One region of the Citricoccus sp. NR2 genome, then DNA from elsewhere that is predicted to be linked to it. Evidence: riboswitches for the same ligand, from Rfam matches in the RefSeq annotation. Region 1 holds a riboswitch; each other region holds the start of a gene.
The links. A riboswitch is a leader RNA that binds a small molecule or an ion and turns the genes downstream of it on or off. The one in region 1 is predicted to bind S-adenosylmethionine.
Positions count from the first base shown of each region.

Region 2: linked by a shared signal. The riboswitch ahead of acs (acetate--CoA ligase) and the one ahead of O1A05_RS13885 (O-acetylhomoserine aminocarboxypropyltransferase/cysteine synthase family protein) in region 1 are both predicted to bind S-adenosylmethionine.
Region 3: linked by a shared signal. The riboswitch ahead of O1A05_RS06650 (flavin reductase family protein) and the one ahead of O1A05_RS13885 (O-acetylhomoserine aminocarboxypropyltransferase/cysteine synthase family protein) in region 1 are both predicted to bind S-adenosylmethionine.

Region 1 is NZ_CP115154.1:2,940,885-2,951,444, forward strand. Features, by position in the region: gene O1A05_RS13865 (bifunctional metallophosphatase/5'-nucleotidase) at 1-1,602, opposite strand, end outside; gene O1A05_RS13870 (alpha/beta hydrolase) at 1,701-2,402, opposite strand; gene O1A05_RS13875 (SGNH/GDSL hydrolase family protein) at 2,618-3,484, shown strand; gene metX (homoserine O-acetyltransferase MetX) at 3,515-4,684, opposite strand; gene O1A05_RS13885 (O-acetylhomoserine aminocarboxypropyltransferase/cysteine synthase family protein) at 4,743-6,062, opposite strand; SAM riboswitch class IV at 6,131-6,246, opposite strand; gene hrpB (ATP-dependent helicase HrpB) at 6,444-9,197, shown strand; gene O1A05_RS13895 (VOC family protein) at 9,262-9,909, shown strand; gene O1A05_RS13900 (CPBP family glutamic-type intramembrane protease) at 9,906-10,560, opposite strand, start outside.
Region 2 is NZ_CP115154.1:259,111-269,670, reverse strand. Features, by position in the region: gene O1A05_RS01275 (SDR family oxidoreductase) at 1-385, shown strand, start outside; gene acs (acetate--CoA ligase) at 441-2,411, opposite strand; SAM riboswitch class I at 2,596-2,695, opposite strand; gene O1A05_RS01265 (formate/nitrite transporter family protein) at 3,075-4,034, opposite strand; gene O1A05_RS01260 (uroporphyrinogen-III synthase) at 4,184-5,338, opposite strand; gene cobA (uroporphyrinogen-III C-methyltransferase) at 5,335-6,153, opposite strand; gene nirB (nitrite reductase large subunit NirB) at 6,150-8,846, opposite strand; gene O1A05_RS01245 (hypothetical protein) at 8,845-8,970, shown strand; gene nirD (nitrite reductase small subunit NirD) at 9,017-9,442, shown strand; gene O1A05_RS01235 (sirohydrochlorin chelatase) at 9,447-10,202, shown strand; gene O1A05_RS01230 (OsmC family protein) at 10,278-10,560, opposite strand, start outside.
Region 3 is NZ_CP115154.1:1,409,885-1,420,444, reverse strand. Features, by position in the region: gene O1A05_RS06685 (GNAT family N-acetyltransferase) at 1-558, opposite strand, end outside; gene O1A05_RS06680 (glutathione S-transferase family protein) at 561-1,679, opposite strand; gene O1A05_RS06675 (MBL fold metallo-hydrolase) at 1,692-2,675, shown strand; gene O1A05_RS06670 (SDR family NAD(P)-dependent oxidoreductase) at 2,733-3,578, shown strand; gene O1A05_RS06665 (universal stress protein) at 3,575-4,096, shown strand; gene O1A05_RS06660 (mechanosensitive ion channel family protein) at 4,097-5,755, opposite strand; gene hisD (histidinol dehydrogenase) at 5,906-7,204, shown strand; SAM riboswitch class IV at 7,319-7,432, shown strand; gene O1A05_RS06650 (flavin reductase family protein) at 7,477-8,043, shown strand; gene O1A05_RS06645 (RNA-binding S4 domain-containing protein) at 8,062-8,433, shown strand; gene O1A05_RS06640 (hypothetical protein) at 8,617-9,747, shown strand; gene O1A05_RS06635 (MFS transporter) at 9,772-10,560, opposite strand, start outside.

The DNA of each region.
Region 1 (10,560 bases):
CGGCAGAGCGACGGTGAACACGTCGTCGTCGAGCACCGGAACGTCGTTGACCCAGATCTGGTCGATGTTCGATCCGCGAGTGTCGTGGCCCACGGTGTCGTCCCCGGAGGTGCGCACCTCGGTGGTGTAGGTGTAGCGCACGTTCTCCGACAGGCCCAACTGCAGGAACGGACGGCCCGGGACTTCCCCGGAGGCCGAAGTCTGCCACTGCTGCTCCAAGGTCTCGCGCAGTTGCGCACCAGTGATGTCCACCAAGAACAGGGTGTTAGCAAACGGGTTCACACCCACGGCCTGAGCCACGGTGAGTGTGGCCGGAACCTGAAGCGACTGGTTGCCGCGCAGACCGCCCGGGAACTCGTCACGCAGACCACCGGGGTTGACGATGCCGAAGTCAACCTCGCCGGCGCCGGTTTCGGTCTCGTTCGCGGCGTACAGCCAGGCGTCGGCCACCAGGTGACCCATGGTGGACTCCAGGTCGCGCTGGTCGAAGTTCATTCCGCCCTCGTCCTCGCGGATGCCGGTGGTCACGTAATCCTGAATGGTGCCCATCTCGACGCTGCCCACCTCATCGGCCACGGCCTCGGCGTCGTCGATAATAGAGCTGAGCTCGGCCAGCATCGGGTTCGCGGCAATCTCCGCCTCGAACTGAGCGTACTCGTCCTCGCTCTCGGGCACCACGGAGGCAATGTTCTCGGCCGTGTAGCCGAGGACCTCGCCGTCGGCGGAGATCTCCAGGTCGACGGCGCCGAGGGTGTCGGCGTACTCACCGGACTGCATCACCGGGCGGGTACGCTCCGCGTCACCGGGGACCGGGGCGTCGATGATGTACTCCTGGTGGGTGTGACCGGTGAAGATGACGTCCACAGCGGCGTGAGTGTCGGTGACGATCGGGGCGTTGAGCGGATCAGCCTGATTCACTCCCTCGTGGTAAGCGGCGACGATGATGTCAGCCTCACCGTTGGCGTCGTCGCCGTCGGAGAGTGCCTCAGCGTAGCGGTTCACGTGCTCCACCGGATCCGCGAACGACAGATCGGCAATGCCAGCGGGGCTGACCAGTGTGGTGGTCTCAGGGGTGACGGCCCCGATGACGGCGACGGTGTGGCCGGACTCGGTCTCCAGTAGCGTGTAGGGCTCGTAGGCCGGTTCGCCGTCGGCTTCCAGCACGTTGGCGCCCAGCTGCGGGAACGCGGAGCGCTCCACGATGCGGGCGTCCAGGTCTTCGCGGCCCTGATCGAACTCGTGGTTACCCAGGGCGGAGGCCTGCAGGCCCAGCACGTTCAGGAAGTCCAAGGTCGGGTTGTCGTCGCTGGCGGAGGAAACGAACAGGGTGCCGCCCACGTTGTCACCGGCGGAGACCAGCAGCGAGTTAGGGTTGGCCTCGCGCTCGGCCTCGATGTTCTTCGCCATCGCCAGACCGTCGTCGTTGAGTCGACCGTGGAAATCGTTGAAATTCAGCAGGGTCAGCGTGGCGGTTTCGCCGGCGGCATCGTCAGGGGTGCCGGGCTGTTCGGTGGTATCGGCCAGCGCGGTGGCCGGAGTGACGACCAGCGCCAGCACCATCAGCGGGGCGGCAGCGCCCGCGCGGTGACGGAATGAAGACATGGGTGGGCTCCTTCACGGTGAGTCAATGACTCGCTCACCCTAGGGAGCCATCATGGCCGGAAGGTGAACCGGTGATGACGCGTCCCTGACCGCTGGACTTACTCTCCGGCGTGGGGGCTCTGCTCGAGGAACCGCGCGACGTCCTGAATTTCGTTGGGGTGGATGCCATGCCCGACGCCGGAATACTCTTCCGCGGTGAGCTCTACATGGTCGCTGAGCCAGCTGCGGGCGTAGTCCACCTGCTCGACCGGGATGATGGGATCCTGCGGGTCCCGGCCCCAGAACACCTTCGGACGGGCAAAGGCGACCTCGTCGTCGTGAAACAACGAGCGCAGGGCATCATCCACGGGGTAGCGGATAGCGGGGCTGTCGGGGTCAATATTGATGACGAACCCGGAGAGCCCCACGATGCGGTCATATGCGGTGGGTTCCATGCGTAGCAGCGAGGTAGCCATCACCATGCCCATGGAGAATCCGAGCAGACTGACGGAACGGAACTGCGAGCGCTGTGCGGCCACCCATGACTGCAGGTCTACCGTGGCTTGGTACACGAGTGCGGGGTCGGATCCCATGTCTTGAGCGAGCGGGAACCAGGTGTACCCCTGCACGACGCCGCCGAATTCCATGGCCATCGGGGCGCGCACCGAGGCGACCGTGTAACGCTGCGGAAGGTACTGGGACAGCGGGAACAGATCGTGTTCGTTGGCGCCGTACCCGTGGAGGAACACGAGGAGATCGGTGCCCTCGCGTTCGTGTTCGGGTCGGGACCAGCGCACGGTGGGGTTCCAGGATTCAGCCATACCCACCAGTGTAAAGGCCGGGCGCCTGCCGGCTTGACCCGGCGCATGGTCTCTCCCACCGATTCCCCGGCCGACTCCACCGAGGCTGTCCCGAACGACCCGCCCGCAGATCAGCGTCACCATCGACCTGCGCACCATGGTCCACCACGCATCGCTGGCCGATCGGGGGGTTACCCGAAAGTTGGCAAGACGACAGATAATGACAGAATGGAAGGATGAATGCTCTTCTCACTCCACACCCGTGGCGCCGGTACGTCGCCATCGGAGACTCTTTCACCGAGGGCATCGGCGACCCCCAGCCCCTCGACGATCATCCCGAATACCACCGAGGCTGGGCCGACCGCGTGGCCGAGGAACTGGCCCGAACCGTACCCGCCGATCAGGACTTCTCTTACGCCAACCTCGCTATCCGCGGCCGGCTGCTAGGCCAGATTCGCGACGAGCAAGTGGAACCGGCACTCGCACTACAGCCCGACCTGATCTCCATCTGCGCCGGCGGGAACGACGTGCTACGCCCCTCCGGTGATCCCGATGTCATCGCCACCGAGCTAGATGCGGTGGTCGAGCGCCTGACCGGCAGTGGCGCCACCGTCGTCGTGTTCAACGGCCCCGATATCCGAGACACCCCGGTGATGGGGCGGATTCGTGGCAAAGTGGCCATCTACAACGAAAATGTGCGGGCGGTGGCGGCCCGGCACGACGCCGTCGTCGCCGATATGTGGGCACTGCGTGAGCTGACGCGACCGGAGATGTGGGCCGAGGACCGGCTGCATTTTTCGGCCACCGGTCATCACACCATCGCTTCCATGGTTCTCGACACCCTGAACGTGCCGCACCAGCTTTCCCCGTTGGAGCCGAAACCCCCGGTTGAACGAACCTGGCGTCAGGCACGTACCGCCGACGCGATCTGGGCGAAGGACCACCTGTTGCCGTGGGTGCTGCGACGATTGCGCGGCCAATCTTCCGGCGACCACACGACGGCGAAGCGCCCGACGGCGGCACCCATGTTCGGTGCCCCGATGCCTCAGGGCAGCGACCCGCACGAAGAGCCGACCGACGATCACGGCGAGTCCGCTCGCTGACGTCCCCTGACGCTACACGAGCCGCGACAATTACAGACTCAGGGTCTCGACCAGTTCGTCAAAAAGCTGCTCCAGGTCTGTGAGGAACCCGTCGTGACCGATCGGTGAGTCGATCATGAACACCGGAACGTCCCCGGGCAACTGCGCCGCCAGCTGATCCGACTGTTCCGGTAGGTAGAGCCGGTCCGACGTCACCGCTGCGATGAACGGCGTCGCCGTCACCCGGCTCAACGCTGCCGCTTCTCCCCCGCGGTTGCGGCCGACGTCGTGTGACATCAGCGCTTCCGTGAGCGCAAGGTAGCTGTTCGCGTCGAACCGCTTGGCCAAGCTGATCGCCTTGTAATCCAGGTACGACTCAACCTGGTAGCGGCCGTTGCGACGGGTCGGCGACCCGAAAGGGTCCTCCCCGGGCTGGGCCGCGCGGCCGAACCGCGCCTCCAGCTCCGCTTCCGACCGGTAGGTGATATGCGCGATACGACGGGCGATCCCCAGACCACCGGAGGGAACGTGGTCGGCGTCGTAGTAGTCACCGCCGTGGAAGTTCGGATCCAACCGGATGGCCTCCACCTGCGCCTGAGCGAAAGCGATCTGTTCGGCGGTGGAGTGCGCACCGGCCGCGAACACCCCGAAACCACGCACCCGGTCCGGATAGGTGGCGGCCCATTCCAGAGCCCGGGCGCCGCCCATCGAACCGCCCAGCACGGCATGCCAGACCCGGATTCCGAGGGCATCCGCCAATCGGGCCTCGGCGTGCACGGCGTCGCGGATGGTGACAAACGGGAAGCGCGATCCCCAGGCCCGACCGTCATCGTCGAGACTCGAAGGACCGGTGGAACCGTCGCAACCGCCGAGCATGTTCGCCGACACCACGAACCACTTTTCGGTGTCGATGGGGCGGCCCGGACCGACCAGGCCCTCCCACCAGCCGGGTTCGTCCGAGGCGTCGGAGGCGGCGACATGGGAATTACCGGTGAGCGCGTGCTCGATCAGGATGGCATTGCTACCGTCGCTGTTGAGCTCGCCCCAGGTCTCATAGGCCAGCCGGATCTGCGGGAGCTGGCCGCCGGTCTCGAAATCGAAGCGGCCGAGATCGGCGTAGCGGAGTCCGCCCTGCAGGTCTAGTGCCACCGCACTGTTGTCAGCGGTGTTGGTGGTGCTGCTGGTGTCACTGCCGGGCATCGGGTCCACTCCGATGGTCATGTGTTCCTGCTTCTTTCGCCGTCTGGTCTGGGATATTGGTCACTCTCGAATCGGACCCTCAGGCCTTAACGGCCGCGGTAAATCCGGCCTCGAGATCGGCCAGAATATCGTCGACATGCTCCAGCCCCACCGAGAGTCGCACCAGCCCCGGGCCCACCCCGGCGGCGCGCCGCTCATCCTCGGTGAGCTGAGAATGGGTGGTGGACGCCGGGTGAATCACCAGCGAACGGGTGTCGCCGACGTTCGCCACGTGCTGGTGGAGCTGCAGCGCCTCCACGAAAGCCTGCCCGGCCGCCACTCCGCCGTCGATCTCGAATGCCACCACGGAACCGGCACCCCGCAACAGTTGCGATGCCCGCTCGTGCCACCGGCTCGACGGCAGACCGGCGTAGGCTACCGAATGCATCTGGGGGTGAGCCTCAAGATATTCGGCAACCCGTTGGGCGTTGGCGACATGACGTTCCATACGCAGGCTGAGCGTCTCCAATCCGAGGTTGAGAATGAACGCGTTGAACGGGCTGGCCGACGTGCCCAGGTCACGCAGCAGCTGCGTGCGGATCTTCAGGATGTACGCGACGTTGGCGCCCAGTGCGCCGTCGGCCCCGAAATCACGACCGAACACGATGCCGTTGTAGGACTCATCCGGTTCATTGAAACCGGGGAACCGTTCCGGATCGGCGGTCCAGTCGAAGTTGCCAGAGTCCACAATCACGCCGCCCAGGGCGGCTGCGTGCCCGCCCAGGAACTTGGTGGCCGAATGCACGACGACGTCGGCCCCGTGGTCAAAGGGTCGCACCAGGTACGGGGTGGTCAGGGTGGAGTCGACGATGAGCGGCACCCCGGCGTCGTGCGCCACCTGAGCCACCCCGGCAATGTCGAGCACATCGGCGCGCGGATTGCCCAACACTTCACCGAACAGCGCCTTCGTCGTCGGCTGAACGGCCGAACGCCACTCGTTCAGATCGTCCGGATCCTGCACGAACGTGGTGGTGATACCCAGTCGGGTCAGGGTGTGTTTGAACAGGTTCTGGGTGCCGCCGTACAGCGAAGCCGAAACCACAATATGGTCCCCGGCCCCGGCCACGTTGAGGATCGCCAGGGTAGTGGCCGACTGCCCCGAGGAGAGCAATACCGCGCCCACCCCACCTTCGAGCGCGGCGATCTTGTTCTCGACGGAGTCGGTGGTCGGGTTGGTCAGGCGCGTGTAGATGGGGCCGAGCTCCTGCAGGGCGAAACGTCCCGCGGCAGATTCGGTGGACGGGAAGCTGAACGACGTCGTCTGGTAGATCGGCAGCTGGGTGGCTCCCGTGGTGGGGTCGTTGGTGATCCCGGCGTGGATCTGTTGGGTCTCGAACGACCAGTCTGCTGAAGGGGACATGATGGCGGCTCCTGTTCTGTCAGGGCCATCACCATCGCCGCTCCGAGGCCGAAGAGGCGGTCCGCGATGGCCCGCGCTTGCGGTCGAGGGGTTCCTCGATCGCCTGGTCCTCACCCGGGGCACCCCACCGCGGTTGGAGGGTTGCCGATCAGCTAGCCGGGGCTTGTCGCTGACACTCGTGACCTGGATGTCATTGTGCCAGAATGCACCGCCGGTTTCATCTCGCCGGCGGTCACGGGCGAGACGCGGCGTCATCTGCAGGGGCGGGTTCGGGGTTGATACCGTATTTCCGAGAAACCGGACAAACCCGGCAAACCCGACGACGCGCGGGGCACCGGGGTCGGTGACAGTGCTGAAGGAAAGAGGGGCGGGGAACCGATCATGACGAACACACCCGCCGCGCACCAACCCGCCGATTCCTGGGAGATCCCATGGGAACGGATCGTTCAGGGGCTGCCCGCGGCCCGCCTGGTGCCGCAACTGACCGGGCTGGCCGGATGTGAGTTGGCCGAGCAGGCTGAGCTCACCGCGCCAGGAACAGACTCCGGGGCCGGAACGGCGGGCATCCGAGTCGTGATTTCCGCGCCGCCCGGTAGCGGCAAGACCACGGTGGTGCCACCGGCGCTGGCTGCAGTGTCGGCGGGCCGCGTCGTCGTCACGCAACCGCGCCGGATGGCCGCCCGAGCTGCCGCGCGTCGTCTCGTCTCTCTCAGCGGTGCGCAGTTGGGCCGCGAGGTCGGCTACACGGTGCGCGGGGACCGACACGTTTCGGCTGCCACGCGGGTGGAGTTCGTGACGACCGGGGTGCTGCTGCGTCGGCTGATCGCGGACCCGGAAGCCAGCGGAATCGGCGCCATCGTGCTCGACGAGGTCCACGAGCGTCACCTGGACACCGATCTGACCTTCGCCTTGGTGGAACAGCTGGGTCAGCTGCGCCCGGAGCTGCATGTGGTGGTGATGTCGGCAACCCTCGACGTCGGACACTGGGCGGAGTTGCTGGGTGCACGGGTGCTTGAGGTGGCCACCGAACCGCATCCGCTGCAGGAGATCTGGGCACCCTGGGGAACGCAGGCGCAGCGCAGTCTGGATGCCCGCGGAGTCGCACCCGGTTTTCTGGATCATGTGGCCGACGTCGTCGTCGAATATCAGCATCTGCACCAGTACCCGCATACCCCCGTTGGTCCCGATCGCCCCGGTGACACCCTGGTGTTTTTGCCCGGCGCCCGTGAGATCGACCGGGTGGCGGCCCGGCTGGGTAGCGACCCGCGCCTGGCGCCCGATACCGCGGTGCTGCCTCTGCTGGGGTCGATGCCGGCCCGGGAACAGGACCGGATTCTGGCCCGCAGTACCGACACTGCCTCGCAGTTTCCCCGGCGCATCGTGTTGGCCACCAATGTGGCGGAATCGGCGCTGACCGTGCCCGGGGTGCGGCTGGTGGTGGACGCCGGTCTGGAACGGGCCTTGCGGGAGGATTCCCGGCGCGGGGTATCTGGGCTGATCACCCTCGGCGCGTCCAAATCCGCCATGGTGCAGCGCGGTGGGCGTGCCGCCCGCGAGGCGCCCGGCACGGTGGTGCGCTGCCTGAGCGAGGCCGAATACGCGGCACGGCCGGCCCACACTGCGCCCGAAATCCGCACCGCAGGACGCAACGAGCTCGGCCGGGCACTACTCGACGTCGCCTGTTGGGGAGCCCCGCGCGGTGCTGGCCTGCGGCTGCCGGACCCGTTTCCGACGGCGGCCGCCGATCGAGCCGAGCAGCGCCTGCAAGAACTGGGCGCGGTCCACGACGACGGCACCCCGACGGAGCTGGGTGCGCGGATGTCCCGACTGCCGGTGGACCCCCATCTGGGCCGGGCCCTGCTCGACGGGGCAGAGCTGTGGGACGCCCGGGTGGCGGCCGAGGCAGTGGCCACCCTGGCCGCGGACACGCGTGCCCCGGGGGCCGATCTGATGGCGCGCTACCGGCAGCTGCGCTCGGATCCGGGCTGGCGTCATGACGTCGATCGGCTGGCCCGGGCCGCGGTGGTGGCGGAGGACCTCGCCCCGCAGTCGACGGGACACGACGACGCCGGAGGACCTCTCGACCAGCATCACCTTCACCACGACGCACTCGGTCTGATCACCGCGCTGGCCTACCCGCAGCAGATCGCCCGACGCCGGGACGCCGAATACCTGCTCGCGTCCGGCACCGCGGCCCGGTTGCCGGCGTCGTCGTCGCTGATCGGGGCCGAATGGATTGCGGTGGCCGAGCTGAGCCTGCACGGCGACCATGCGGTGATTCGCGCCGCCGTCGAGCTGGATCCCGAACACGCTGAGTTAGCGGCGGGCCCTCTGCTCGTGGACGAGACAGTGGCCCGCTTGGACGCTGCCTCCGATACTCACCGCCGGGTCACCGCCCGCCGAATCCGCCGTCTGGGCGCCATCGAACTCAGTTCCACCCCGGTGCCGCCACAGCCCGAACACGCCCGATCCGCCGTCGTCGCCGAATGGCGCGAGACCGGGGTGCTCGCCCTGGTGCAGCGCGCCGGAGCATCGGTGGCCACCCTGCGGAATCGGCTGGGCTTCCTGCATCGCGTGTACGGCGCCCCCTGGCCCGAGGTGACCGACGCCGCACTCACCGCCACCGTGGAGGACTGGCTCGGCCCGGAAATCGACCAGCTCGCCGCCGGTGCCGCCGAACGCTCACTGGACCTCCATTCCGCGCTGCGCCGGCTGCTCCCCTGGCCCGAGGCCGCCCGGTTCGACGAGCTCGCCCCGCTCCGGCTGACGGTGCCCTCGGGCTCGCAGATCACCTTAGACTGGCCGGCCCCCGAAGACCACCCCTCTCAGAACAATCCCGACGCCGACACGCCGGCCCCACCGGTTCTCGCGGTGAAACTGCAGGAGTGCTTCGGCTGGCGCACCGGGCCCACCGTGGCCGAGGGCCGGGTTCCCGTGCTGTTGCACCTGCTCTCCCCTGCCGGACGACCCCTGGCGGTCACCTCGGATCTGAACTCATTTTGGGAGAACGCCTATCCGGCCGTGCGAGCGGAAAACCGTGCCCGCTACGCCAAACATCCCTGGCCGGAAGACCCGTGGACCGCCGTCGCCACCCCGCGCACGAACAGTGCGATGCGGAGAATACCTCCTAGTTGACGCCCGTTAAACGCTGAGCCTGGACTCATGAGACCCGCCCCACTGGACGTGGCACGATGAGATCATGATGCGTTTAGACCATGTTTCCTACGCTGTCGGACCCGAGGGGCTGGACGCCACCGTGGAGCGCATCAGCTCCGCGCTGGGGATCGACCGCGTCAAGGGCGGGGTACATCCGCGTTTCGGCACCCGCAACGCCCTGTTCCCGATGACCAACCGGCAGTACTTGGAGATCGTTGAGGTCCTCGACCATCCCGCGGCTGATTCGGCGCCGTTCGGTCAGGCCGTGCGCGCCCGCAAGGAAATGGGCGGCGGCTGGATGGGCTGGGTCGTCGCCGTCGACGATTTGGCACCGTTCGAGGAGCGCCTGGGCCGCGGCGCCGTGCCCGCACAGCGGAAGTTCCCGGATGGTCGCGAGCTGACCTGGCGGCAGATCGGCATCAAGGGCCTCATTGCGGACCCGCAGCTGCCCTACATTCTGCGCTGGGACGACGGCACCGAGGATCTGCATCCTTCCCAGGCGGCTGCACCGGAAGGCTCCATCGAGCAGATCACCATCGGCGGTTCCCGGGATCGGGTACGCGACTGGCTGGGTCTGGATCAGCCCGAGAAGTCGGTGCAGGATGTGGACGTGGAGTTCGTGGCACCGTCGGGTACCCCGGGCATCATGGAGGTCACCTTCACCACGCCGCGCGGCAGCGTCACGCTCTAGCCTCCAAACCAGCCCAGCCGCAGCAGCAGCGGATACCCGGCGAACCCGGCGACGTCGAGCAGCAGGTGGGCGTACACGAACGGCATCACCCGGCGGTAGCGCAGATACACGACGGCGAACACCACCCCCATGATCAGGTTGCCGACGCCGGGACCGATCCCCTGGTACAAGTGGTACGAGGCGCGCACCAGAGCCGACACCGCCACCGCGGCCACCAGCCCCGCCGCTGGCCCGGGTCGGAAGGCGCCCGTCGCCGTCGTGTGGAAGGTCTTCGGCCTCGCAGTCGGGGTGCCCCGCAACTGTTGTAGGTATCCGATCCGGTCCAGCAACCACGCCAGCACGATCACTTCCTCGAGCAGACTGTGCCGCAGCGCCGAGAGCACCAGCACGGGCGTGGTCCACCAGTATTCGTTCATCGCTGATCCGACCAGCGCGGTTGTCAGCCCGAGCGTGCGGCCGAGCGCGTACACCCCGAGCGTGCCCGCCCCCATCACCACGAACAGGGTGACGCCCAGCCCGGCGTCCGTCCAGAACCGCCGAAAATCCAACCCAAAAGTGCGGAACGGATTGCGCCCGTAGATCCACACCAGGTGACACACCAGCAGCACCGGCACCAGCGAAAACCCGATGGAGAGCAACTGGCGGATCAGG
Region 2 (10,560 bases), 630 kb from region 1:
GTGGGGACGAATCGTGCTGATTAGCTCGTCCAGCGTTGTCGCGCCCTTGGATAACTTGGCTTTGTCGAACATGGGGCGGCCGGCGTTGGTGTCGGTGATGAAGACATTGGCCACTGAAGTTGCCTCTGACGGTGTGACGTTGAACGCGGTGCTCCCAGGCAGGATTGCGACAGATCGCGTACGTCAGGTTGACGAATCAACGGCACAGCGTCGGGGCGTACCGGCCGAGAAGGTGTTGGCTGAGTCGGTAGCAAAGATCCCAGCAGGACGTCTCGGGCGCCCCGAAGAGATCGCCGCTGCCGTGGCCTACTTGTCGAGTGAGCAGTCAGCGTTCGTCACGGGGACAACGCTCAGAGTCGACGGAGGAATGGTTCCGGTGCTGTAAGGACTCATCAACGTTGCAGCTGAGGCACGTGAGTTCGGGACGATCCTCAGCTGGATCAGCGCTGGCGCAGTACCTCGGCGATCTGGGCCACGCAGGGCTCGTTCTGCAGGCTGGTGGTGTCGCCCAGCGTGTCGTCCTGGTAGAGCTGGGTGAGCAGCCGGCGCATGATCTTTCCGGAGCGGGTCTTGGGGACATCGGGGACGAACACCACATCGCGGGGCTTGGCCACCGGTCCGATCACCTTGGCCACCAGGTTCCGCAGCTCGGCTGCTGCCTCTTCGGCGCCGGATGCGCCGTCGGTACCGAATCCGTCTCGGGCCACCACGAAGGCCACCGCAGCGTGGCCGGTTTTCGGGTCGGTCACGGGGCAGACCCCGGCCTCGGTGACCAGCGGGTGGGTGACCAGGGCGGACTCAATTTCGATGGTGGAGAGGCGGTGCCCGGAAATGTTGATGACGTCGTCGATACGGCCCAGGATCCAGATGTCGCCGTCGTCGTCGATTTTTGCGCCGTCGCCAGCCAGGAACCAGCCCTGCTCCACGTAATCCTTCCAATAGGAGTGGAAGAACCGCGATGGGTTATTCCAGACGGTGCGCGCCATGGAAGGGACGGGGCGGGTGACCACGATCTTGCCCTGCACGTTCGCCGGGGTGGGCTGGGCGTCATCGTCGACGACGGCGGTGGCCATGCCGGGCAGCGGGCGGGAGCCGGAGCCGGGCTTGAACCGGGTGTCGGTTTGGCGTGGGGAAATCACGGTGGCCCCGGTTTCGGACTGCCACCAGGTGTCGACCATGGGCACGCCCACCGACGGGTCTGCGGGATCGTCGATGCGGCGGGAATCGCGGCCGATCTGAGACCGAGCCCAGCCCCAGGCCTCGGGGTTGACCGCTTCGCCCACGGTGCCGATGAGCCGGATGGAGCTGAGGTCGTATTCGGCGGGGATACCGTGGGCGTGCCAGCCCTTCAGAGAGCGCAGCAGGGTGGGGGCGGTGTAGTAGCTGGTGACCCCGTAGCGTTCGATGACCTCGAAATGTCGGCCCGGGTGCGGGGCGTTGGGCACACCTTCGTAAATCACCTGGGTGGCGCCGTTGGAGAGCGGCCCGTAGAGCTCGTAGGTGTGGGCCGTGACCCAAGCCAAATCGGCGGTGCACCAGTGAACGTCACGATCGCGCTGGGTGACGTCGGGGTTGGAGAAGAGGTAGTCGAATGTCCAGGAGGCGGCGGTGAGGTAGCCGGCGGAGGTGTGCACCAGGCCCTTGGGTTGGCCGGTGGTGCCGGAGGTGTACATGATGAACAGCGGATTCTCGGCGTCGAAGAACTCGGGGGTATGTTCCTCGGAGGCGGTGGTGACCACATCGTGCCACCACACGTCCCGGCCGTCCACCCAGTTAATGCTGTCGGCGTGGCCGGTGCGGTCGATGACGAGCACGTGCTCAATGTTGTTCTCGCCGGAGACGGCTTCGTCGGCGTTGGCTTTCACCGGCACGGCCTGGCCCCGGCGGAATTGGCCGTCGGTGGTGACGAGCAACTTGGCTCCGGTGTCTTCCACCCGGAAGCGCAGCGCCTCCGCCGAGAAGCCGCCGAAGACCAGGGAGTGCACCGCGCCGATACGGGCGCAGGCCAGGGTGATGACCACGGTCTCCACCAGTACGGGCAGGTAGATGACCACGCGGTCGCCGCGGCCGATCCCTAAGGACTCCAGCGCGTTGGCGGCTTGGTTCACTTCCTTCTGCAACTGCGCGTAGGTGACGGCGCGGCGGTCGCCAGGCTCGCCCTCGAAGTACAGGGCGACGGTGTCGCCGCGGCCCGCCTCGACGTGGCGGTCCACACAGTTCACTGCGACGTTGAGCTTCCCGCCGGTGAACCACTCCATCACCGGGCCGCGCTCTTTGGCAGGGTTCGGGGCTGTCCAGGAGTGGATGGTGTCGAAGGGGGTCTCCCAGTCCAGGCGCTGGGCGGCTGCCTCCCAGAAGGCGATGCGCCGGGCCTCGTCCACCGGCTGGCCGTCACCGCGTCCGCCATGCAGCTTCTCGGCCGGGCGTCCCGGATGGACGTCGGCATCGGCGGCATCCACGATCTCCGCGGGCAGGGGGCCTGGTTGGCGCTGCGGACGATGCTGGTACTGCGTCTCGAAGAGTTCGGCGGCCAAGCCTGCGGGCCAGGTGACGGTGGCGTGATCGGTGGGTGCTGAAGACACGGGAGAAAACCTCTTTCCATCGTTTCTGGCGGTAGCACCCTCGCCCGCGAATGGTCACGGCAGGGTTGCTGCGGCGTCGTCGATCCAGATCTCTCGGCCGCTCGGGATGGTCAGATTCCAGTCTACAAACCGAGGCTGTGCCTCAGCTCCACAGTGACGAAATGGGTAGCACGTGAAGCCGGTCACGCAGGCTGATCGTGCGGGTTCCACCGTGAAGCCGAGCGTCACTTGCTGCGTCACAAGACATGGCCGTCGAAATTCGGTGAATCCCGTCTGACTTAGATCGATGTCTTTTTATCTGCAGATTCTCCACCTTAGGACTGCTGATCTGCCAGCATGGGCGCCACGCAGAAATCGCTGGACTTCGCAGGGTCCGCTTCGACTCAGGCATCACGGGACCCTTACGTCCCGCCACCGTTCGTCGGCCCCGTGCCCGGCCTATAGCGGGCGCTTTGGCAGAAGCAGAACACCCACACAGACCGGGCCCGTGCCTCAGCCCCGAGACAACGCCGGTTGGTCTTCTGGAAGTGGCTGGGCTTCCGATGCCGACTGTTCTTGCGATGCCGACTGAACGTCGGATACTGGCAGCGCTTCTGCCGCGGACTTCGCCTGGGCCGCTGGGCGCGAGGTCTGAGTCAGGGCCACTGCGTGCCGGGCGAGTCGAGGGCGGCGGTGGGCTAGGTACATGCTCGACCCCACAAAGATCAGGCCGCCAACGAGGTTCCCGACCACGGTGGGAATCTCGTTCCAGACGATGTAGTCGACCACCGTGAAGTCACCTCCCAGCAGTAGCGCGGTCGGGAAGAGGAACATGTTGACGATCGAATGCTCGAATCCCATATAGAAGAAGAGCATCACCGGCAACCACATCCCGATGACTTTGCCAGAGACGCTGTCGGACATCATGGACGCCACCACTCCGGTGGACACCATCCAGTTACACATCACCGCGTTGACGAACAGGGCCAGCATGCCGGCGGCGCCGTATTCGGCGTAGCCCACGGTCCGGTTGTGTCCGATCTCCATGAGCGCTGTCCCGACCTCGTTGGGAGCGGTGGAAAAACCCATGGTGAGACTGATCGTGATCAGCACCGCGACGGTGGCTGCTCCACCGAAGTTCCCCAAGAAGACCAACCCCCAGTTGCGGAACATCGATCTCACGGTGACACCGCGGCGCTTATCCAGCAGGGCCAGCGGCACGAGGGTGAAGACTCCCGTGAGCAGGTCGAAGCCCATGAGATACAACAGCACGAATCCCACAGGAAAAAGAAGGGCACCGAGCAGTGGGCTGCCGGTCTGCGCGGTCACGGTGATGGCGAAAGCTGCGGCCAGGGCCAGAATGGCGCCACCCATGTAGGCTCGGACCAAGGTGTCCCTGGTGGACATAAACGTCTTCTGCGCACCTGCTTCGACCATCCGGCCGACCAAGTCTGAGGGTTTGATATAGGACATTTGAACCTTCCAAGGTCAACGGTCTCTTCTGTGGTCTTTGCGACCAACTTCAGTCTCTCCCACGCCCATTACCTGCCGATGTGGGGACGATTTCTGCGGTGCAAACGTCTCCTCACCGGCCTCGCCGACCACTGTGAGGTCGGCTCAGTTCACCGAGCCAGCCGATACCCGCGCTTGACTACCGTCTCCACGAGGGGAATCCCGTCGAACGCCTTGCGCAGGCGCCAGACCCAGGTCTCTAAGGCATGTCCTGAATCGCAGTTGTGCAGCTTGGCCAGAAGCTCCTGACGCGAACTCACGGCGGGGCCTGCCTCCATCAACACGCGCAGCAATGACAATGGTCCCGCTGCCAGACGAACTTCATGCGCAGTTTCGCCAAGGCCCAGCCGCACCTTGTCTCCGCGGATTTCCAGGGGTCCGTGCCGAGTGTCCACTCGGTGCACACCATGGAGGTCTAAGTGTTCGCACACAGTGCGGATCATTGCGCCCAACCGCCACCGTTGCGGGACCACTGGCTGGACCCCGGCGGCTATCAGCGGAGCGGCAGTCACCGGTCCGACCGCCACCGCAGTTACCTCAGTGCTCAGCGCATGGATGAGTGCCTGGTGTTTTCCGTAGTGGTAGGCCACGGCCAGAAACGCCTCGACCGCAGGTGCTGAGGTGAAGGTGACCAGGTCGAGCCGCTGGTTGATCGCCGCGTCAATGAGTCCCAACAGATCGGAGTCTTCATCCGGGGCGGTCCAGGTATAGGGCATCACGGTGATCACCCGGGCTCCAGCGTCCTGGATCCGAGACTCGTCCTTGTCTGAGGGCATCCCATGCAGCTGCAGGACCACCGTCCGCCCGGTGAGGTTGTGGCGCAACAGCATATCGACGACGGTGGAGGTGCGTTCATCCTCCGCGGACCCGTCATCGTCGAAGCCTGCGGCGCGGACGGCTCCACGTGCCTTGGCTCCACGGACCAGGATGCTGGCGGCATCCAAGACCGTGCGCAGCTGGGGTCCCAGTCCGTCGGCATCAGCGGCCTCAGTCCAGCGGCGCATGCCGTAGGCGGTGCAGATGATCACATAATCAGGCTTGGCGTCAATGACCGATTGCGTTTCCTGTCGCAGGGAGCTGGATTCGGTCAGTGGAGCGATGCGCAAAGCCGGGGCATGGATGACGTCTGCGCCCCGCCGTTCGAAAGCGGAAATCAACTCTTCACTGCGTCGGTCTGAGGTGACGCCTATGCGGAATCCGCTCAAGGTCTGGGCCAGGGCACCTGGACGCCGACGGTCGGTGTAGGACTCTTCTGAGGAGCTCACAGGAGGGCACCGGCCAGATCTCTGATGCGTTGGTCGGCTGCTTCATCATGGTCGGCCGCCAAGCGCACGACCTCCCCAATCACCAGGACCGCCGGGGAGCGCACGGCGGCAGCGGCAGTCGTGCTCAGCAGGGAATCCACGGTGTCGATGAACACCCGCTGGCGGTCGCTGTATCCATTCTCGATCACCGCGGCTGGCGTCCCCCGCATCCCGTGACGCTGCAGTCCCATGAGGGTATGGCCCATGGTCGAAACCCCCATGAGCACTACGATAGTGCCGCCCAATGCACTTAAGCCGGAAAACTCTTCTTCGGACAGCGGATCATGAGCAGAGATCACGGTCACAGAACGGGCAACGCCGCGAGCCGTCACGGGGATGCCTGCGACGGCCGGTACCGCGAGCGCACTGGAAATGCCCGGTATCACCCGTACCGGGATACCGGCTTCGCGGCAGGCCTGTGATTCCTCGCTTCCACGCCCGAAGACATAAGGGTCACCGCCTTTGAGGCGGACGACAGTTTTCCCCGCGGCCGCGGAGGCGATCATCATCGCCTGAATCTTCTCCTGCGGTATCCGGTGATGCCCAGGGCGTTTGCCGACATCATAGAGCTCGGCTTGGGGCGCCCAATCGCGCAGGCCATCCGAAGGCGCCAGCCGGTCGTAGTAGACCACGTCAGCTTCAGCCAGGGCACGGTGGGCGCGCAGGGTCATCAGATCGGCCGGTCCGGGACCACCACCAAGGAGAATCACTTCGCCCGGGCCCGAATCATGTGCCGAGTCTCCGGCGGCCTGTCCGTTCTTTACGTGCTCGCTCATCGTGTACCTGCCTTAGTGCGGTTGAGGCTGCTGTCCCTGTCCGACTGGCGGAGGGGAATGCGCGGCCCGTTGACCAGCACCGGTCCGTTGGTGCCCTGTTGAGAGGCGAGGATTTCGGCGTCGTTGGCCGGTCTGCGTTGTCCTCGTTCCACGACATAGGCGAGCTCAGTGTCTGGGGTTTCGGGGGCGTTGACGAAGCTGCGGAATCGGCGCAGCCGCTGTGGATCGCGCAGGGTGGCGGCCCATTCGTCCTCGTAATGATCCACGTGCTCGGCGATGACGCGTTCCAAATCTGCGGCGATCCCCAGAGAATCGTTGACAATAACGTCGTAGAGGTGGTCAATGCCCTGTGGCATATCCTCGATCCACCGCGCTGTGCGCTGCAGCCGGTCGGCGGTGCGCACGTAGTAGGCGATGTAGCGGTCGATGTACCGCAGCAAGGTTTCGTCGTCGAGGTCTTTAGCCAACAGCTGGGCGTGTGCGGGGGTGGCTCCGCCGTTGCCACCCACATACATATTCCACCCGTGCTCGGTGGCGATAACTCCCACGTCTTTGCCCCGAGCCTCGGCGCATTCCCTGGCACAACCGGAGACGCCGAACTTCAGCTTATGCGGGGAGCGCAGTCCCCGGTATCGCAACTCAAGCTGGATGGCCATCGCCACTGAATCCTGCACACCGTAACGGCACCAGGTCGAGCCGACACACGACTTCACATTGCGCAGGGCCTTTCCATAGGCCTGCCCGGATTCAAATCCGGCATCCACTAATCTGCGCCAGATGGCTGGCAACTGCTCCAGCCGAGCGCCGAACATATCCACACGTTGTGCGCCGGTGATCTTGGTGTACAGGTCGAAGTCCTCCGCCACCTCGGCGATAACCTTTAGCTTCGCCGGTGTGATCTCCCCGGCAGGCACCCGGGGGACCACAGAGTAGGTGCCATCTTTCTGCATGTTCGCCAGGGCCCGGTCATTGGTGTCCTGCAAGACTCCGCGTCCACCGTCGAGGACATAATCGTCATGGACTGCAGCCAGGATCGAGGCGATCGCCGGTTTGCACACATCGCAACCAAAGTTCACCGAAGAGTCTGCCGGGCTTCCCAGCTGGTCCACAATGGCGGTAAAGGAGCGCAGACCAGCGTCGTGGACCGCCTCATACAGCTCCGATCGCGACTGCGTGAAGTGCTCGCACAGGGCAGTGGAGACCTCCATGCCGCAGGCGAGCATCTGTTTTTCCATGACCTTCTTGGCCAAGGGGATACAGGAGCCGCATTGGGTTCCGACCCGGGTGCAGGCCTTCAGGCATCCCATATCGGCACAGGGGGAATTCGTGCCGTCTCCGGCCACCGCAGAGCGGATCTGGGAGGCGGATACATCTTTGCAAGAACAGATCTGGGCATCATCGGGCAGGTCCATCTCGATGTCTTGGCCCCCGGCGGCCGAAAGGAAGGCGCCGGGCTCGGCCGGCAGTTCCCGGTCGAGCAAGGGCCGCAATGCCGTATACGGTGTGGCATCCCCGACGAATACCCCGCCCAGCAGTGTCTTGGCGTCATCGGTGACCACCAGTTTCTGGTACACCCCCGCCACCGCATCGGCGAAGACCACTTCCAAGGCGCCTGGTGTCTGGGCGAAGCAGTCGCCGAAGCTCGCAACATCCATGCCGGCAAGTTTGAGCTTGGCGGCCGTGTCGAATCCCTCGAAGACCGCTTCTCCCCCGCAGATCCGGTCAGCGACCACTTCGGCCATCGCATTGGCCGGGGCCACCAAACCCATGCAGGTGCCTTGGAAGGAGGCGACCTCACCGATGGCCCAGACCCCGACAGCGCTGGTGGCGCATTGCTGGTCGATCACCACACCTCCGGAATCGGCGCACCGCAGACCGGCAGCGACGGCAAGTTCGTCCCGGGCTGAAATACCGATGGCGGCCACGACCAGGTCCGCTGCGACGTCCTCGCTCTCACTGAACTGCAGGGAGTAACGGCATCCGGGAATCGCAGCGCCGTCTGGGAAGGCGGGTTCTGCCACGGCTAGGGACGCTGGACGTTCACCCATGTGGAGGTGAAATCCCTGGTCTTCTAAGAGTCGGTTCAGTGTTCGGCCGCCGTACTCATCAAGCTGGGCGTTCATCAGCCAGGGTTTGGAATGGACCACGGTGACCTCGGCTCCCAGGTCCTTCAGCCCGCCGGCAGCCTCCAGGCCCAGCAACCCGCCGCCGATGACGGTGCACTGCGGGGCACGCCCCAGCCGCTCGGCGAGTTCGGCGACCTGACTGCGCAACCAGTTAACGTCGTCGATCGTGCGGTAGAGAGCAATATGTTCGGCGTTGTCAATCGGAGGTCGCGGGGCTGAGGAGCCGGTGGCGAGCACCAGCTCGTCGTAGGTCAGGGTTTCGGAATCGGCGATGGTGACTCTACGGTCGGCAGTGTTCACCGCGGTGACTGTCGCTCCGGTGCGCAGCCGCACTCGAGGGTCCTCCCACAGCTCGGGTTCACCCAGGTGCAGCGGGTCCTCGGAGGTGAAGCGTTTGGACAGGCCCACCCGGTCATAGGGGACGTAGGTCTCTTCGGTCACGACGGTGATCCGCAGATCCGCGGGATTGCGGGCCACCAGCGACTCGGTCAGACGGTGGGCGGCCGGGCCTCCCCCGACGATTACGATGTCTCTTACGTCGTCCGAATGGGATTCTGGAGTGGTTATGGAAGTCACCTTTATCAAGGTAGGTGCAGGCCATTTCCCCGGGGTGACTGGTTTGTTACAGCACGATGACCTGATTTTCATCGTTGCCGCATCCGTCTGTGAACAACCGGCCATCTGGCTGTAACCGCGGTGAACTTTGGTTGAAACTGCGGCCGCGTAGGGTGGCGGATATGAGCATAGAGACGCAGGTGCTGGAACGCGAGTCAACCACCACAATCCGTATTGATCAGAGTAAACGCGAGCCGAGTCGTCGCTCCGTGCCTGCCAGCCGCCAGCGGCAGTGGCAGCGGGTGTGCCGATTGGATGATCTGGAGCCGTTGTGGGCAGAAGCGGCCCTGGTCGGCGGGCGTCAGGTCGCGTTGGTCAGAATGCCCGACGACACCGTTTACGCACTGGATCAGTGGGATCCTCATGCCCGGGCCAATGTGATGGCCCGAGGCATTATTGGCTCCCGCGACGGACGGCCCACATTGGCCTCCCCGCTGCATAAGCAGGCCTATGACTTGGGCACTGGTATGTGCCTGAACTCGGAGGCGGCGTCGGTGCAGGTGTACCCGGCGCAAGTGCGCGATGGAATGGTGCTGGTTGAACTCTAAGACGATGACGGCTCAACCCGATGGCTCCGGTCGCGCGTTGGTGGCGATCTCCCACGGCACGTCAGACCCTCTTGGCCAGCAGGTGGTGCGTTCTTTGGGGGATGCAATCGCCGAGGCGGCTGCTGACGACGGACTCACCTGCTCCACCATGCTGGGTCATGTGGATGTCCAAGAGCCTGCAGTCGAGCATTGCCTGCACTCTTTGGAAGCCAAACAGGCTGCGGTGATTGTCCCGCTGTTGCTTTCGGCCGGTTACCATCTGCGCGTTGATCTGCAAAAGGACGTTGAAGCGGCCAGGGTCCAGGGACGCCCTGTCGCGCTGGCCGAGGCTTTGGGCCCGGACGACCGACTCGTCTCGCTGCTGGTGAGACGTCTGGAAACTGCCGGTGCTGATCTGGACCAGGATGTGATCATTCTCGGGGTGGCGGGCTCCTCTGACCGGGGCGCCCAGTCTGATTGCCAGGAGATGGCTGAGCGCCTCTCCCGGTGGATCGGTGCTGAAGTTATCACGGGATTCCTCGCCCACGCGGAGCCGCGACTGCCCGACGCGGTGTCCAGCGCTCGTGCGGACCATCCGGGCAGGAGAGTGGCTGTGGCCAGCTATCTTGTGGCTCCGGGCTATTTCCAGTCCAGGATGGAGGCCTGTGGCGCCGATATCGTCAGTGCCCCGCTGCTGCCTGGACCTCAGACTGCCCCACCTCAGGAACTGGTGGATATTGTCCTGGATCGCTTCCGGCAGGCCATATCGAAAATCGCCTGACTGATCATGTCAGCCGCAGAGCACGTGGATTGCTCTGCGGCTGATGGAATGGGTGTTTCGGTGCGCGAGCGCGGCTCAGGTGTCGGCGTTGGTCACCGTGAAGAACGGCTCCGGGGCATCGACGGCCTGGTTGCGGTTCTCGAAACCGAGGGAAGCGTTGAGTGCGTTCTCGGCGTCGTGCTCGACGACCTTCTCTGCGAACTGCCACTGCACGGTGACCTCGGAGCCGGCCGCGGAGCGCACCAGGTTGATGGCGGGGCAGGTGTGCTCGACGTCGCGAGCGAACTGGGTGAGTGTGTCCTCGTCGCGTTCGGAGGTGGCAACCACGACGTTGAGCTGCAGGGTGTGGAAATGGGGC
Region 3 (10,560 bases), 1.5 Mb from region 1:
ATGCGGCGCCGCCCAGTCGCGGCGCAGCAGGGCGAGTTTGACCGAGTCCCAGCGGCGGCCGCGCCAGAAGCGAGCCTCCGGGATCCGGGCGCATTCGCGATAGCCCACCGCGTGGGAAGAGCGGATCATGCGCTCGTTGCCGGACCAGGTAGTCAGGGTGATGACGTGCACACCAGTGCTGCGGGCGAAGGTTCGGTCCGTCCACAGGCGAAGCGCGCGCCGGCCGATGCCCCGGCCCCACCACTGGGGGTCGAAGATGACGATGCCGAGCTCCCACCAGCCGCCGCCGACGGGGGATTCCTCATAGCGGGACACGAAGCCCACCGGGGCGCCGTCGATGAGGATCATCCGCTGGTGCGGGTGCTCGATGCGGTGGCGGTTCTGCGAGCGAAACTCGCTGAGATTCAGGCGCGGACCGTGGGAGAAATAGGGGGCGTCCCAGAGCTGCCAGGCGGCGTCGTCGACCTCGTGATTCCAGTGCCACAACACGTCCAGATCAGCGACCGTCATGGGGCGCAGGTCAATTTCCGGGCCGGGCACGGGATGCGGACGTTCCATGACTAGCCGTGGGCGTCCACCAACGGGTTGTGCCCTGCGGTGACCCGCTCTTCCGCGCGCACCGGGCCCGGCGCGGTGCCGTCGCCGAAGGGGCTGCCGCCGAGGTCTTCGCGACGGTGGGCGGTAAGCCACTCGTTCAGCACGGGTCCTTTCGGCACGATGCCGGTGGGGTTCACATCGGCGTGGACGATGTAATAGTGATCCTTGATCTGAGAGAAGTCCACGGTGTCGCCGAAGCCGGGGGTCTGGAACAAGTCGCGCGCATAAGCCCAGAGGGCCGGGAATTCGGAGAGCTTGTTGCGGTTGCATTTGAAGTGACCGTGGTAGACCGGATCGAATCGGACCAGGGTGGTGAACAGGCGCACGTCGACTTCGGTGATGGTCTCCCCCATCAAGTAGCGGCGGTCGGTGAGGCGCTCCTCGAGCCAGTCGAGTGCGGTGAACAGCCGGTCATATGCTGAGTCATATGCGTCCTGGGAGCCGGCAAATCCGCAGCGATACACCCCGTTGTTGACCTCGGTGAAGATACGGGTGGTGACCTCGTGCATCTCCTCGCGTAACGGTTCGGGCAGCAGGTCGGGGGCGCCGTCGCGGTGGAACTGCGTCCACTCGGTGGAGAAGTCCAGGGTGATCTGCGGGTAGTCGTTGGTGACCACCGCGCCGGTGGGGACGTCCACGATGGCCGGCACGGTGATTCCGCGCGGGTAGCCGGGGAAGCGGCGCAGGTAGTTTTCCATCAACCAGTGGGTGCGCAGCACGGAGTCTTTTTCGTCGTCGTCAAGATCAAAGGTCCAGGAGCGCATGTCGTGGGTGGGACCGGGGGTGCCCAGGGAGATCGCGTCCTCCAGGCCCAGCAGCCGGCGCACGATGATGGCGCGGTTGGCCCAGGGGCAGGCCCGGGCGGCCACGAGGCGGTAGCGTCCGGCCTCCACCGGCCAGGCTTCGGCGCCTGCGGTGAGTCCGCCGCCAATGTGGCCCACCTTGTCTGATTCCAGGGTGGGGGCGGAGCGGACGGCGTCGACGTCGGCGACAATCCGGTCGGCGATGTACTGGGTGTCGCGGGTGAATTCCTGACCCGCCGAGATGTAGCCGGTGGCTGACTGGGAGGCGCGTTGTTCCATAGACTCAACTGTATGAGCCTCACCGAGCAGATCACACCCTTGGTCACCGCGATCACCGCCGCCAATTCTTCCGGGATGACCCTGCAGGGCACCACCACGTATCTGGTGGCCGATCCGGAGTCGGACACGGTGGTGCTGGTGGACCCGGGGCCGCGGCAGGGCGCGGAAGCCCATGCGGATGCAGTGGAGGAAGCGTTGGACGGGCGTGCGGTGGAGCTGATTCTGGTGACGCACCGTCACGAGGACCACACCGGCGCCGTCGATGTGTTTGCGCGGCGGTTTGCCGCGCCGGTGCGTGCCGGGGATCGGACTTGGTGCCGGGAGGCGGAGCCGCTGATTCCGAACCTGGTGTTGGAGGTGGCCGGCACGGTGATCTCGGTGGTGCACACCCCGGGGCACACCTCGGATTCGTACTGTTTCTGGTTACCCGAGGACGACGGCGAGCGCGGCAGGCACGAGCATGAAGACGGCGACGGGCCGGAGGCGGATGCTGCAGAGGCGAGCATGCTCACCGGCGACACGATTCTGGGTGAGGGCACCACGATGCTCGATCACCCGGACGGCACCCTGGCGGATTATCTGGCGAGCCTGGAGTTGCTGCGGCTGATCGGTGAGGACATTCCCACCCGGGTGCTGCCGGCTCACGGCCCGCTGCGCTGGGATCTGGCCAGTGCCGCCCAGGAGTACGTGGAGCACCGGGAAGCGCGGTTGGATCAGATCCGGAGCATGGTGGCTGAGCAGCGCCAGGATGCCACCGCCCTGGCTCGCGCGCTCGCCGTCGCCGATCAGGACGGAGCCACGGGCACTGCGCTGGAGGGCATGGAGTCGGCGGATGCGATGGACGTCGTGGAAACCCTGATGGCGCGGATCTATCCGCAGCTACCGGAGGTGGTGCGCGGCCCGGCTCGGCGCACGCTGGCGGCGCATCTGCGCTACCTGGGTGAGGCGGCAGGCTCGGATGTGGGCGACGCGGGCGACGGTTCATCGCCCCGGTAGCGTCCAGCACGCACAATGGTGGAAAGACCCCGACGAGATTTCTCAAGGAGCTGCCCCGTGCCGAAGCAGACCCCACCACCGCTGGCGCCCGTGGATCCGGGCACCGCACTGATCACCGGTGCCAGTTCCGGGCTGGGCGCAGCATTCGCCCGGCACCTGGCGCAGCAGGGCTACCGATTGGTGCTCACCGGACGCTCGGTGGACGCGCTGGCGGAGTTGGCCCACACCCTGGAATCCGACTATGACGCCACGGTGGAGACTCTTCCAGCTGATCTCAGTGACGACGAGGACCTGCAACGGGTGGTGGACCGGCTGTGTTCCCCCACCCACCCGGTGGGGTTCCTCATCAACAACGCCGGGGTCGGGGTGGCCGAGGAGCTACACGCCTCGGAGCTCGACGACGAACTGGCCATGCTGCGACTGAATGTGGAAGTGCCGTTGCGGCTGTGCCATGCGGTGTTGCCCGGGTTGTTGCGCCGCGGCGGGCGGATTCTGAATGTGTCGTCCGTGGCCGCACTGATGCCGCGCGGCACTTACGGGGCATCGAAATCCTGGCTGCTGGCGTTCTCCGAGTGGGCGCACACCCGGTACCGGGCCGAGGGCGTGCACGTGACGGCCCTGTGTCCTGGCCCGATGCGCACCCAGTTCCACGACCGGGCCCGGATCAGCCTGAGGCGCCGACCGGGGTGGTCGTTCACCGACGTCGACCAGGTGGCGCTGGAGGGCATTGCCGCCTGCCAGGAGGGTCGGGCCGTGCACATTCCGGGCCGGGCGGCGCGGGTGCTCTCCCGGGTGTCGCGGCTGGCGCCGTCGGGTGTGGTCGAACGTCTGGCCCGCACCGGCGTCACCGCTACGGGTTCAGTGGACGCTACTTCGACGAAAAGAACTGAGAGGACATCATGACGATCATCGTGGGGTACACCCCTTCCGAACAAGCACAGGCCGCCTTGGATCAGGGGTTGCGCCTGGCCCGGCTCTCCGGTGAGAACGTGGTGGTGGTCAATGCGGGCCCCGGTGGTGAAAACCGACACCCCTCGCAGTTGCGTGACAAGGACAAGGTGGCGCTGCAGGAGAAGCTACAGGCTGCGTCTGATGTGGAATCCGAGTACCGGGAGCTGCTGCGCGGGAAGTCCACGGTGGAGGAGTTTGTCACCCTGTGCGCGGAGCTGGACCCCTCGTATGTGGTGATCGGCAACCGCAAGCGTTCCGGATTCGGCCGGTTCATGATGGGCTCGGTGACCGATGAGCTGCTGCGCGCCCTTCAGCACCCGGTGCTGTGCGTGAAGCCCGCGGCCTCCCCGCGCCCGGAACACCTCCCCACGGTGGCCGACCCGGATGTGGAACTCGCCCCCGAGACACACCTCGAACAGCGCGAGCAGCTGGAGCAGCTGGAGGATCTGGGCGAGCAACCCGAGCGCTGATCAGCCTTCGGTACGGCGCGGCTCGTCCTCGGTGCTCTGGTCGTGCTCGTCCTCGGCGGCCTCGTCGGAGGGCTCCACCACGTCGAGCTCGCCGGTGCTCTCGGCCTGCTGTCGCTTCCGGTCTTCGTAGACGTCGTCGCCGGGTCCGGCCAGGTCGCGGTTGCGCTCAATGGCGGAGATCGATCCGGTGAACACCGAGGAGTGCTCCGAAGAAACGGTCAACGGCACCGAACCGGTGGACTCACGGGGTGCCTCGGTATCGGCGGACTCCGCACCGGGCACCGTGGGCTGAGGCTGGGTGGCCGGTGCCTCCCCGGGGCCCGGCACCTCGCCGGTGGTCCCGCTGGGAATGCGCGGCATCGAACGAGCATCGGTGGACTCGTCCCGGGGGTCGGAAGACGGTGCCGTAGCCGAGTCGGCCACGCCGCCGCCGTCAGTCGGGCTGACCTCGTCCAGCTCGTCTTCGTCGTCGTTGTCTTTGTCTTTGTCGTTGTCGTTGTAACGCACCGCGTAGAGAGCCTCGGGGTAATCTGCGTGAATGAACGCGACCAGGTCCTCGCGCACCAGGCAGCGCAGATCCCACAAATCGCCGGAGTTCCGGGCGGAGACCACCGCGCGGACGCGGACCATACCGCCCACCGCGTCGGTGACCTGCATGGAGGCGTCGCGGCCATCCCACAAGTCCGTGGATTCCAGGAGCGCCAGGAGTCTGGCGCGCAATGGCTGCATCGGTACCTGCCAGTCCAGGTCAAACTCGATGGTGCCCGAGAGCGCCGACCCGGTACGGGTCCAGTTCTCGAAGGGGGTGGTGGTGAAGTAGCTGGAGGGGTAGATCACCCGGCGCCCGTCCCAAATCTTGACCACCACGTACGACAGGGTGATGTCCTCGATGTTGCCGAACACGTCGTCGACCTGCACCACGTCCCCGACGCGGGCAGCATCGGTGAAGGCCAGCTGCACACCGGCGAACACGTTGGTTAGGGTGGACTGCACGGCCAGGCCGGCCACCACGGAGATCAGACCGGCGGAGGCGAGAATACCGGCGCCGAGCGCGCGCACCGACGGGATGGAGAGCAGCACCGCGGAAATCGCAATCACGATGATGACCGCCACCAGGATCCGCTTGATCAGCCGCATCTGGGTCTGCACCTTGCGGTCACGTCGGTCATCAATGCCGTCGGACCCGTACTTGGACAACACCTGGCGCTCCACGATGCCCAGAATGCGCATGGCCAGCCACGCTACCGAGGCGGCCAGACCAATCAACATCGCGAAGCCGACCATCCACACCCAGCTCTCGGTCTGGTCGGAGATGCTGACGGCGATCCGGGCCGCTAGGAAACTGAGCACCGCGGCGATCGGCACCAGCAGGCGCAGCATGCGGGGGAAAGTCTCCGGGCGGCGGTGCAGCACCACCCGCGCCACCAGGGCAATCACCATGACGACGGCGAGCGCGATACCTACCGCCACCAACACATTGATCACCAGCCCGAGCACCGGGCCCACCGCTTCGATGGTCTCCTCGCCGGTGGATTGCACCCCTTGGGGGACGGTCGGCCCAAGTGTCTCAGACGAGCTGGGCTCCTCGGTGGCCGCGGTGAGCAGCGTCGAGACGGTACCTGATGAGGGCAGCGCAGAAAGTCGGTCAACAAGCGTCATGGTTCTACTGTGCCAGATCGAACTGACATGATGCTGAACAGCACCCCACTGCGAGAGGATTCTCACGCACTGCCCACCCGAGGTTTAAACTGGACACAGCTCTGACCGACTCTGCTCCATCACGCCGTCTGACAATTTTCCGGAGGACCCATGCTCACGATCACTGACCTACGCGGCACCGAGATCACCGCGGAGGTTTTGGAGTCTGTGTTGCCTCGCGCCGAGGTGGACGTCACCGCGGCCGTGGAGACGGTGCGCCCCCTGTTGGAGCGGGTGCGCGCCGAGGGTGCTTCCGCCGTGCTGGAGATCGGTGAAGGGTTCGACGGCGTGCGCCCGACCTCGCTACGGGTGGCCCCGGAGAAACTACAACGGGCCCTCGACGAGCTGAACCCCGACGTGCGGGCCGCCCTAGAAGAATCCATCCGCCGGGCCCGGCTGGTGCACGCCGCCCAGCGCCCGGCCGATTCCACGGTGGAACTCGGTGAGGGTGCCGTGGTGGAGAACCACTGGGTGCCGGTGGGACGCGTGGGCCTCTACGTGCCCGGCGGCCGAGCCGTATACCCGTCCTCAGTGGTGATGAATGTGGTGCCCGCCCAGGCTGCCGGGGTGTCTTCGCTGGCGGTGACCTCCCCGCCGCAGCGCGATCACCACGGTGACCCGCACCCGGTGGTGCTCGCTGCTTGCGCCCTGTTGGGAGTCGACGAAGTGTATGCCGCCGGCGGCGCCCAGGCCATCGCCATGCTCGCCTACGGTGTGGAAGGCTGCCCGGGCGTAGACATCATTACCGGGCCCGGCAATGTGTATGTGGCCGCCGCAAAAAGGGCCGTGCTGGGCACGGTGGGCATCGACGCCGAGGCCGGTCCCTCCGAGATTGCGGTACTGGCCGATGATTCCGCGAACCCCGCTTGGGTGGCCGCGGACCTGATCAGCCAGTCCGAGCACGACCCGATGGCCGCTTCGGTCCTCATCACGAATTCCGCCGAACTGGCCGATCAGGTGGTCGCTGAAATCGAGGCCCAGGTGCCCGGCGCCACCCTCGAGCAGCAGATCCGGCAGGCACTCACCGGCCCGCAGTCCCGGGTGCTCATCGTGGACGATCTGGATACCGGCATCGCCGTCGCCAATGCCTATGCTTCCGAGCACCTGGAAATCCACACCCACGACAACGAGGCGGTGCTGGCCAACATCAGCAACGCCGGCGCCGTATTCGTCGGCCCGTACTCCCCGGTGCCTTTGGGGGACTATTCCTCCGGGTCCAACCACGTGCTGCCCACCTCCGGCTCAGCACGATTCTCCTCGGGCCTGAACACGGTCAGTTTCCTGCGGTTGCAGCAACGCATCCGGTATCAGGAGACCGGCCTGAAGGAGTTGCAGCGCGGAATTGTTGCGCTGGCTCACTCCGAGGGGCTGCACGCCCACGGCGACGCCATCGACATCCGCTTCGACTGATGTCTGCGCAAACGTCCACGAACGTCGCCAGATGACGTTGCCCCGTCATCTAGGGACATAGTGGCGCAGACGACGTTGACCCCGTCGCCTCATCGCACCTATTCTGAACATCAGAATCACGAGTTCCCGTGCGTAGCCCTGGCTAACGGGACGGCAACCCTCTTCGCGTAGTGGGGTGCTCCAGGTGATGATTCGGCCACCGGGTCCACCGGCCGGCAAGTACCGCGTCTCCGCCGCCCACGGTGGCGGAAGCGCCTTCCAGAAAGGCTGATATGTCTGCTGTGACCTTTGCCCAGAAGAACGACACCACCGACTTCCCCGAGACCCGCGTCGGACTCTCTGATGACGTCTCCGCCCTGAGCCTGCGCCAGGCGTTCTCCCAGTTCCCCTCCGGGGTGGCCGCACTCGCCGGCTACGCGGGCGGAGTCAAGGAGGGCCTGGCCGCCTCGTCCTTCACTGTGGGCGTGTCCCTGGATCCGCCGCTGGTGGCCTTCGCCGTGCAGAACACCTCCCGCACCTGGCCGCGACTGCGTCACGCCGAGCGCATCGGCGTCTCGATTCTGGGCGAATCCCAGACCGGGGTGTGCACCCAGCTGGCCTCCAAGAACGGTGACCGCTTCGAGGGCCAGAACCTGCAGGTCTCCGAACAGGGTGCCGTGTTCTTCGATGACGCCGCCCTGTGGTTGGAAACCTCCGTGTACGCCGAGCTACCCGCTGGCGACCACCACATGGTGTTGCTCCAGGTGCACGGGGTCTCCGCCGACACCGACGCCGCCGAGCCGCTGGTGTTCCACCGCTCCGCGTTCCGAAACCTGCGCACAGCCGAAGGCAATGAGTAAGCGGGTACCCTGGATCGCATGACCCGCACCCGTCTCGATGCTTGGCTGTGGGCGGTGCGTATGTATAAGACCCGCTCCGCCGCCACGGCGGCAGTCAAGGGCGGTCACGTGAAGGTCAACGACGCTCCAGCCAAGCCCGCCCAACCGGTCGACATCGGCGATACGGTGCGGTTGCGTCAGCCCGGCCGAGAGCGGATTCTCGAGGTCACCGGTCTGATCGCCAAGCGGGTGGGAGCCCCGGTGGCCGTGCAGCATTATCGGGATCACTCCCCCGAGCCGATCCCGCGGCACCTGCTCGCTGTACCCCGTCGGGACCGCGGCGCCGGGCGTCCCACCAAGAAGGAGCGCCGTCAGCTCGACGAGCTCCGCGGACGCGACGCCCACCAGTGAACGCCTACTGAAGGCCAGCTGGTAACCGAAGTAAAGTTCATCCCCGGCCCGATCAGGTCTTTTTCTCTAAGAGGCCCGATTGTTACGATGTGATAAACGTGTTTGGCGCGCTCCTACCGTGTGCGAATCTCGCCGACGCGTCTGCCCGCGTCGATCGGCCGAGACCACAGGAGGTGCTTTCGCATGTCGCGTCCACGCACCTTCTCCACCACCTCATGCCGTCGTGCCGGTGTGAGCCTCGGTCTCGGGCTCCTCCTCGTTCTACCCGCCGGCACCGCTCTGGCCACCCCAGAGCAGCCGAGTCCCGAGCAGGAATCCAGCGGACAGCTCGATCAGGTTGAGTACAGCCAGCTGTCGGCGTCCCCGGATACCGGGGCCTCCACCGCGCTCGGCACCACCGCTCCCGTGACCCCCGGCGAGAACGAATCCGACGCCGCAGAAGAGTCCGACACCCAGTCTCCAAGCGTGGCGCCCTCCACGCCGTCGTTCGAACTGGATTGTCCCGTGCATGATGGTGCCAGTCTGGAACCTGGCGAAGAAGTCACCATCAAAGTCCAGATCAATGGTGATGCAGCCGAACCGGTCACCATGACGGTTGACAAGCCTTCCGCGGGGGGAAGCGTTCAGGTTCAAGGCACCACTGCGGTGTATAGAGCACCGAGTTCCTACACGAGCAACCAGGACTACTTCAATCTGACGGTCACCGATGCCGACGGAACCCGGAAATCGTGCAACGTGACGGTGATCTTCGGCCCGACAAAATCCCCGACGCCCACGGAGATTATTAGCCCCACACAGTCCCCGAGCCCCTCGCCCACGCGCACGGAGCCAACCACCCGCACGCCCACCGCACCCCAGACCCAGACCGCCACGCAGACGGTGACTGTCCCGGAGCCCTTGCCCTCGGTGACCACGCGAACCCCCTGGTTCCCCGGTGGCGACAGCGGGAACAACTCCGGCGGAAATTCGGGCGGCAACACCAGCTATCAGGGCCCCTTCGCTCCGGTGCCGCCGCACCAGAACGGCGATAATGGCACGGGCGACGACGGCACCGAGGCACCCACCGCGACCGATAGCGCCACGGTGTCGGTCACCAGCGTCCCGCCCAGCCCGGAGCCAGAGAACACCAGCGCCACCGAGGCCGACGCCCAGCCGGACGCCTCCGATGCCGAGGCTGCGGGTCAGCAGGATCCGGCGCGCATGGCCGCCCCGGGGTGGCTGCTTCCGGTGGGTCTGATCGCCATCGTGTTGCTCATCGCCGCCGGGCTCCTCGCCTGGACCAACCGTCACCGCGGCGGCGGCAACCACCGCTAAACCGCGGTCCCACTGAGCTCCCGCTTAGTTCGAGTCGGCGTCTCGGTTCTCGTCGTTCGGTCCGGTGCGGTGATTGATCAACCGTTCCGTGCCGGAGACCGCCAGCATCGCGCAGGCGAACCACACGCCGCCGCCCGGCCCCAACGGCCCGGCCACCACACCCGCGGCCACCGGTAACACCACCTGGCCCACCCGGTTCGTCATCAGCCGCAGCGCCAACGCCGGGCTGCGCCACGCATACGGCACCGCCTGAGAGATCAGCGTCATCGACAACGGCTGACCCAACCCCAGGGTGAGACCGCCTAGCGAAATCAGCACCCCGGCTGCCCAGAACGCGCCGTCGAGTTGCAGAGTGAACGGCACCATGGCGATGGCCAGGGCCGAGACAAACAGCGACACCAACACCAGGTGGCTACGCCGGAAGCGGCGCACCAACATCGGCAGGAAAATACGCGATACCACCGAGGCCGCCCCACGCAATGCGAGCAGCACACCCACCGCCAGCGGAGACACCCCGGCCGCCTCGCCCACCAGCGGCAGAAACGCAATCAGGATGTCCAAAATGGCCAGCAGCGCCAGCGAGGCCAGCATGTTCGAGGCCACTCCGGGACGGCGCACAATACTGAGCATGGTTGGCTTCTCCGCACCCGCCGGCGGAACCTGCCGCAGCTGAGAGGTGGTCGGGTCCGGCAACGGGCGCAACACGAACAGCACCGGCGCCGAGAGCACCGCGGCCGCCGCGCCGATCCACAACGCCAGGGTGATGCTCTGCCCCAGACCGGCCCCGGAAGATTGTGCCACCGCCAGCGAGAC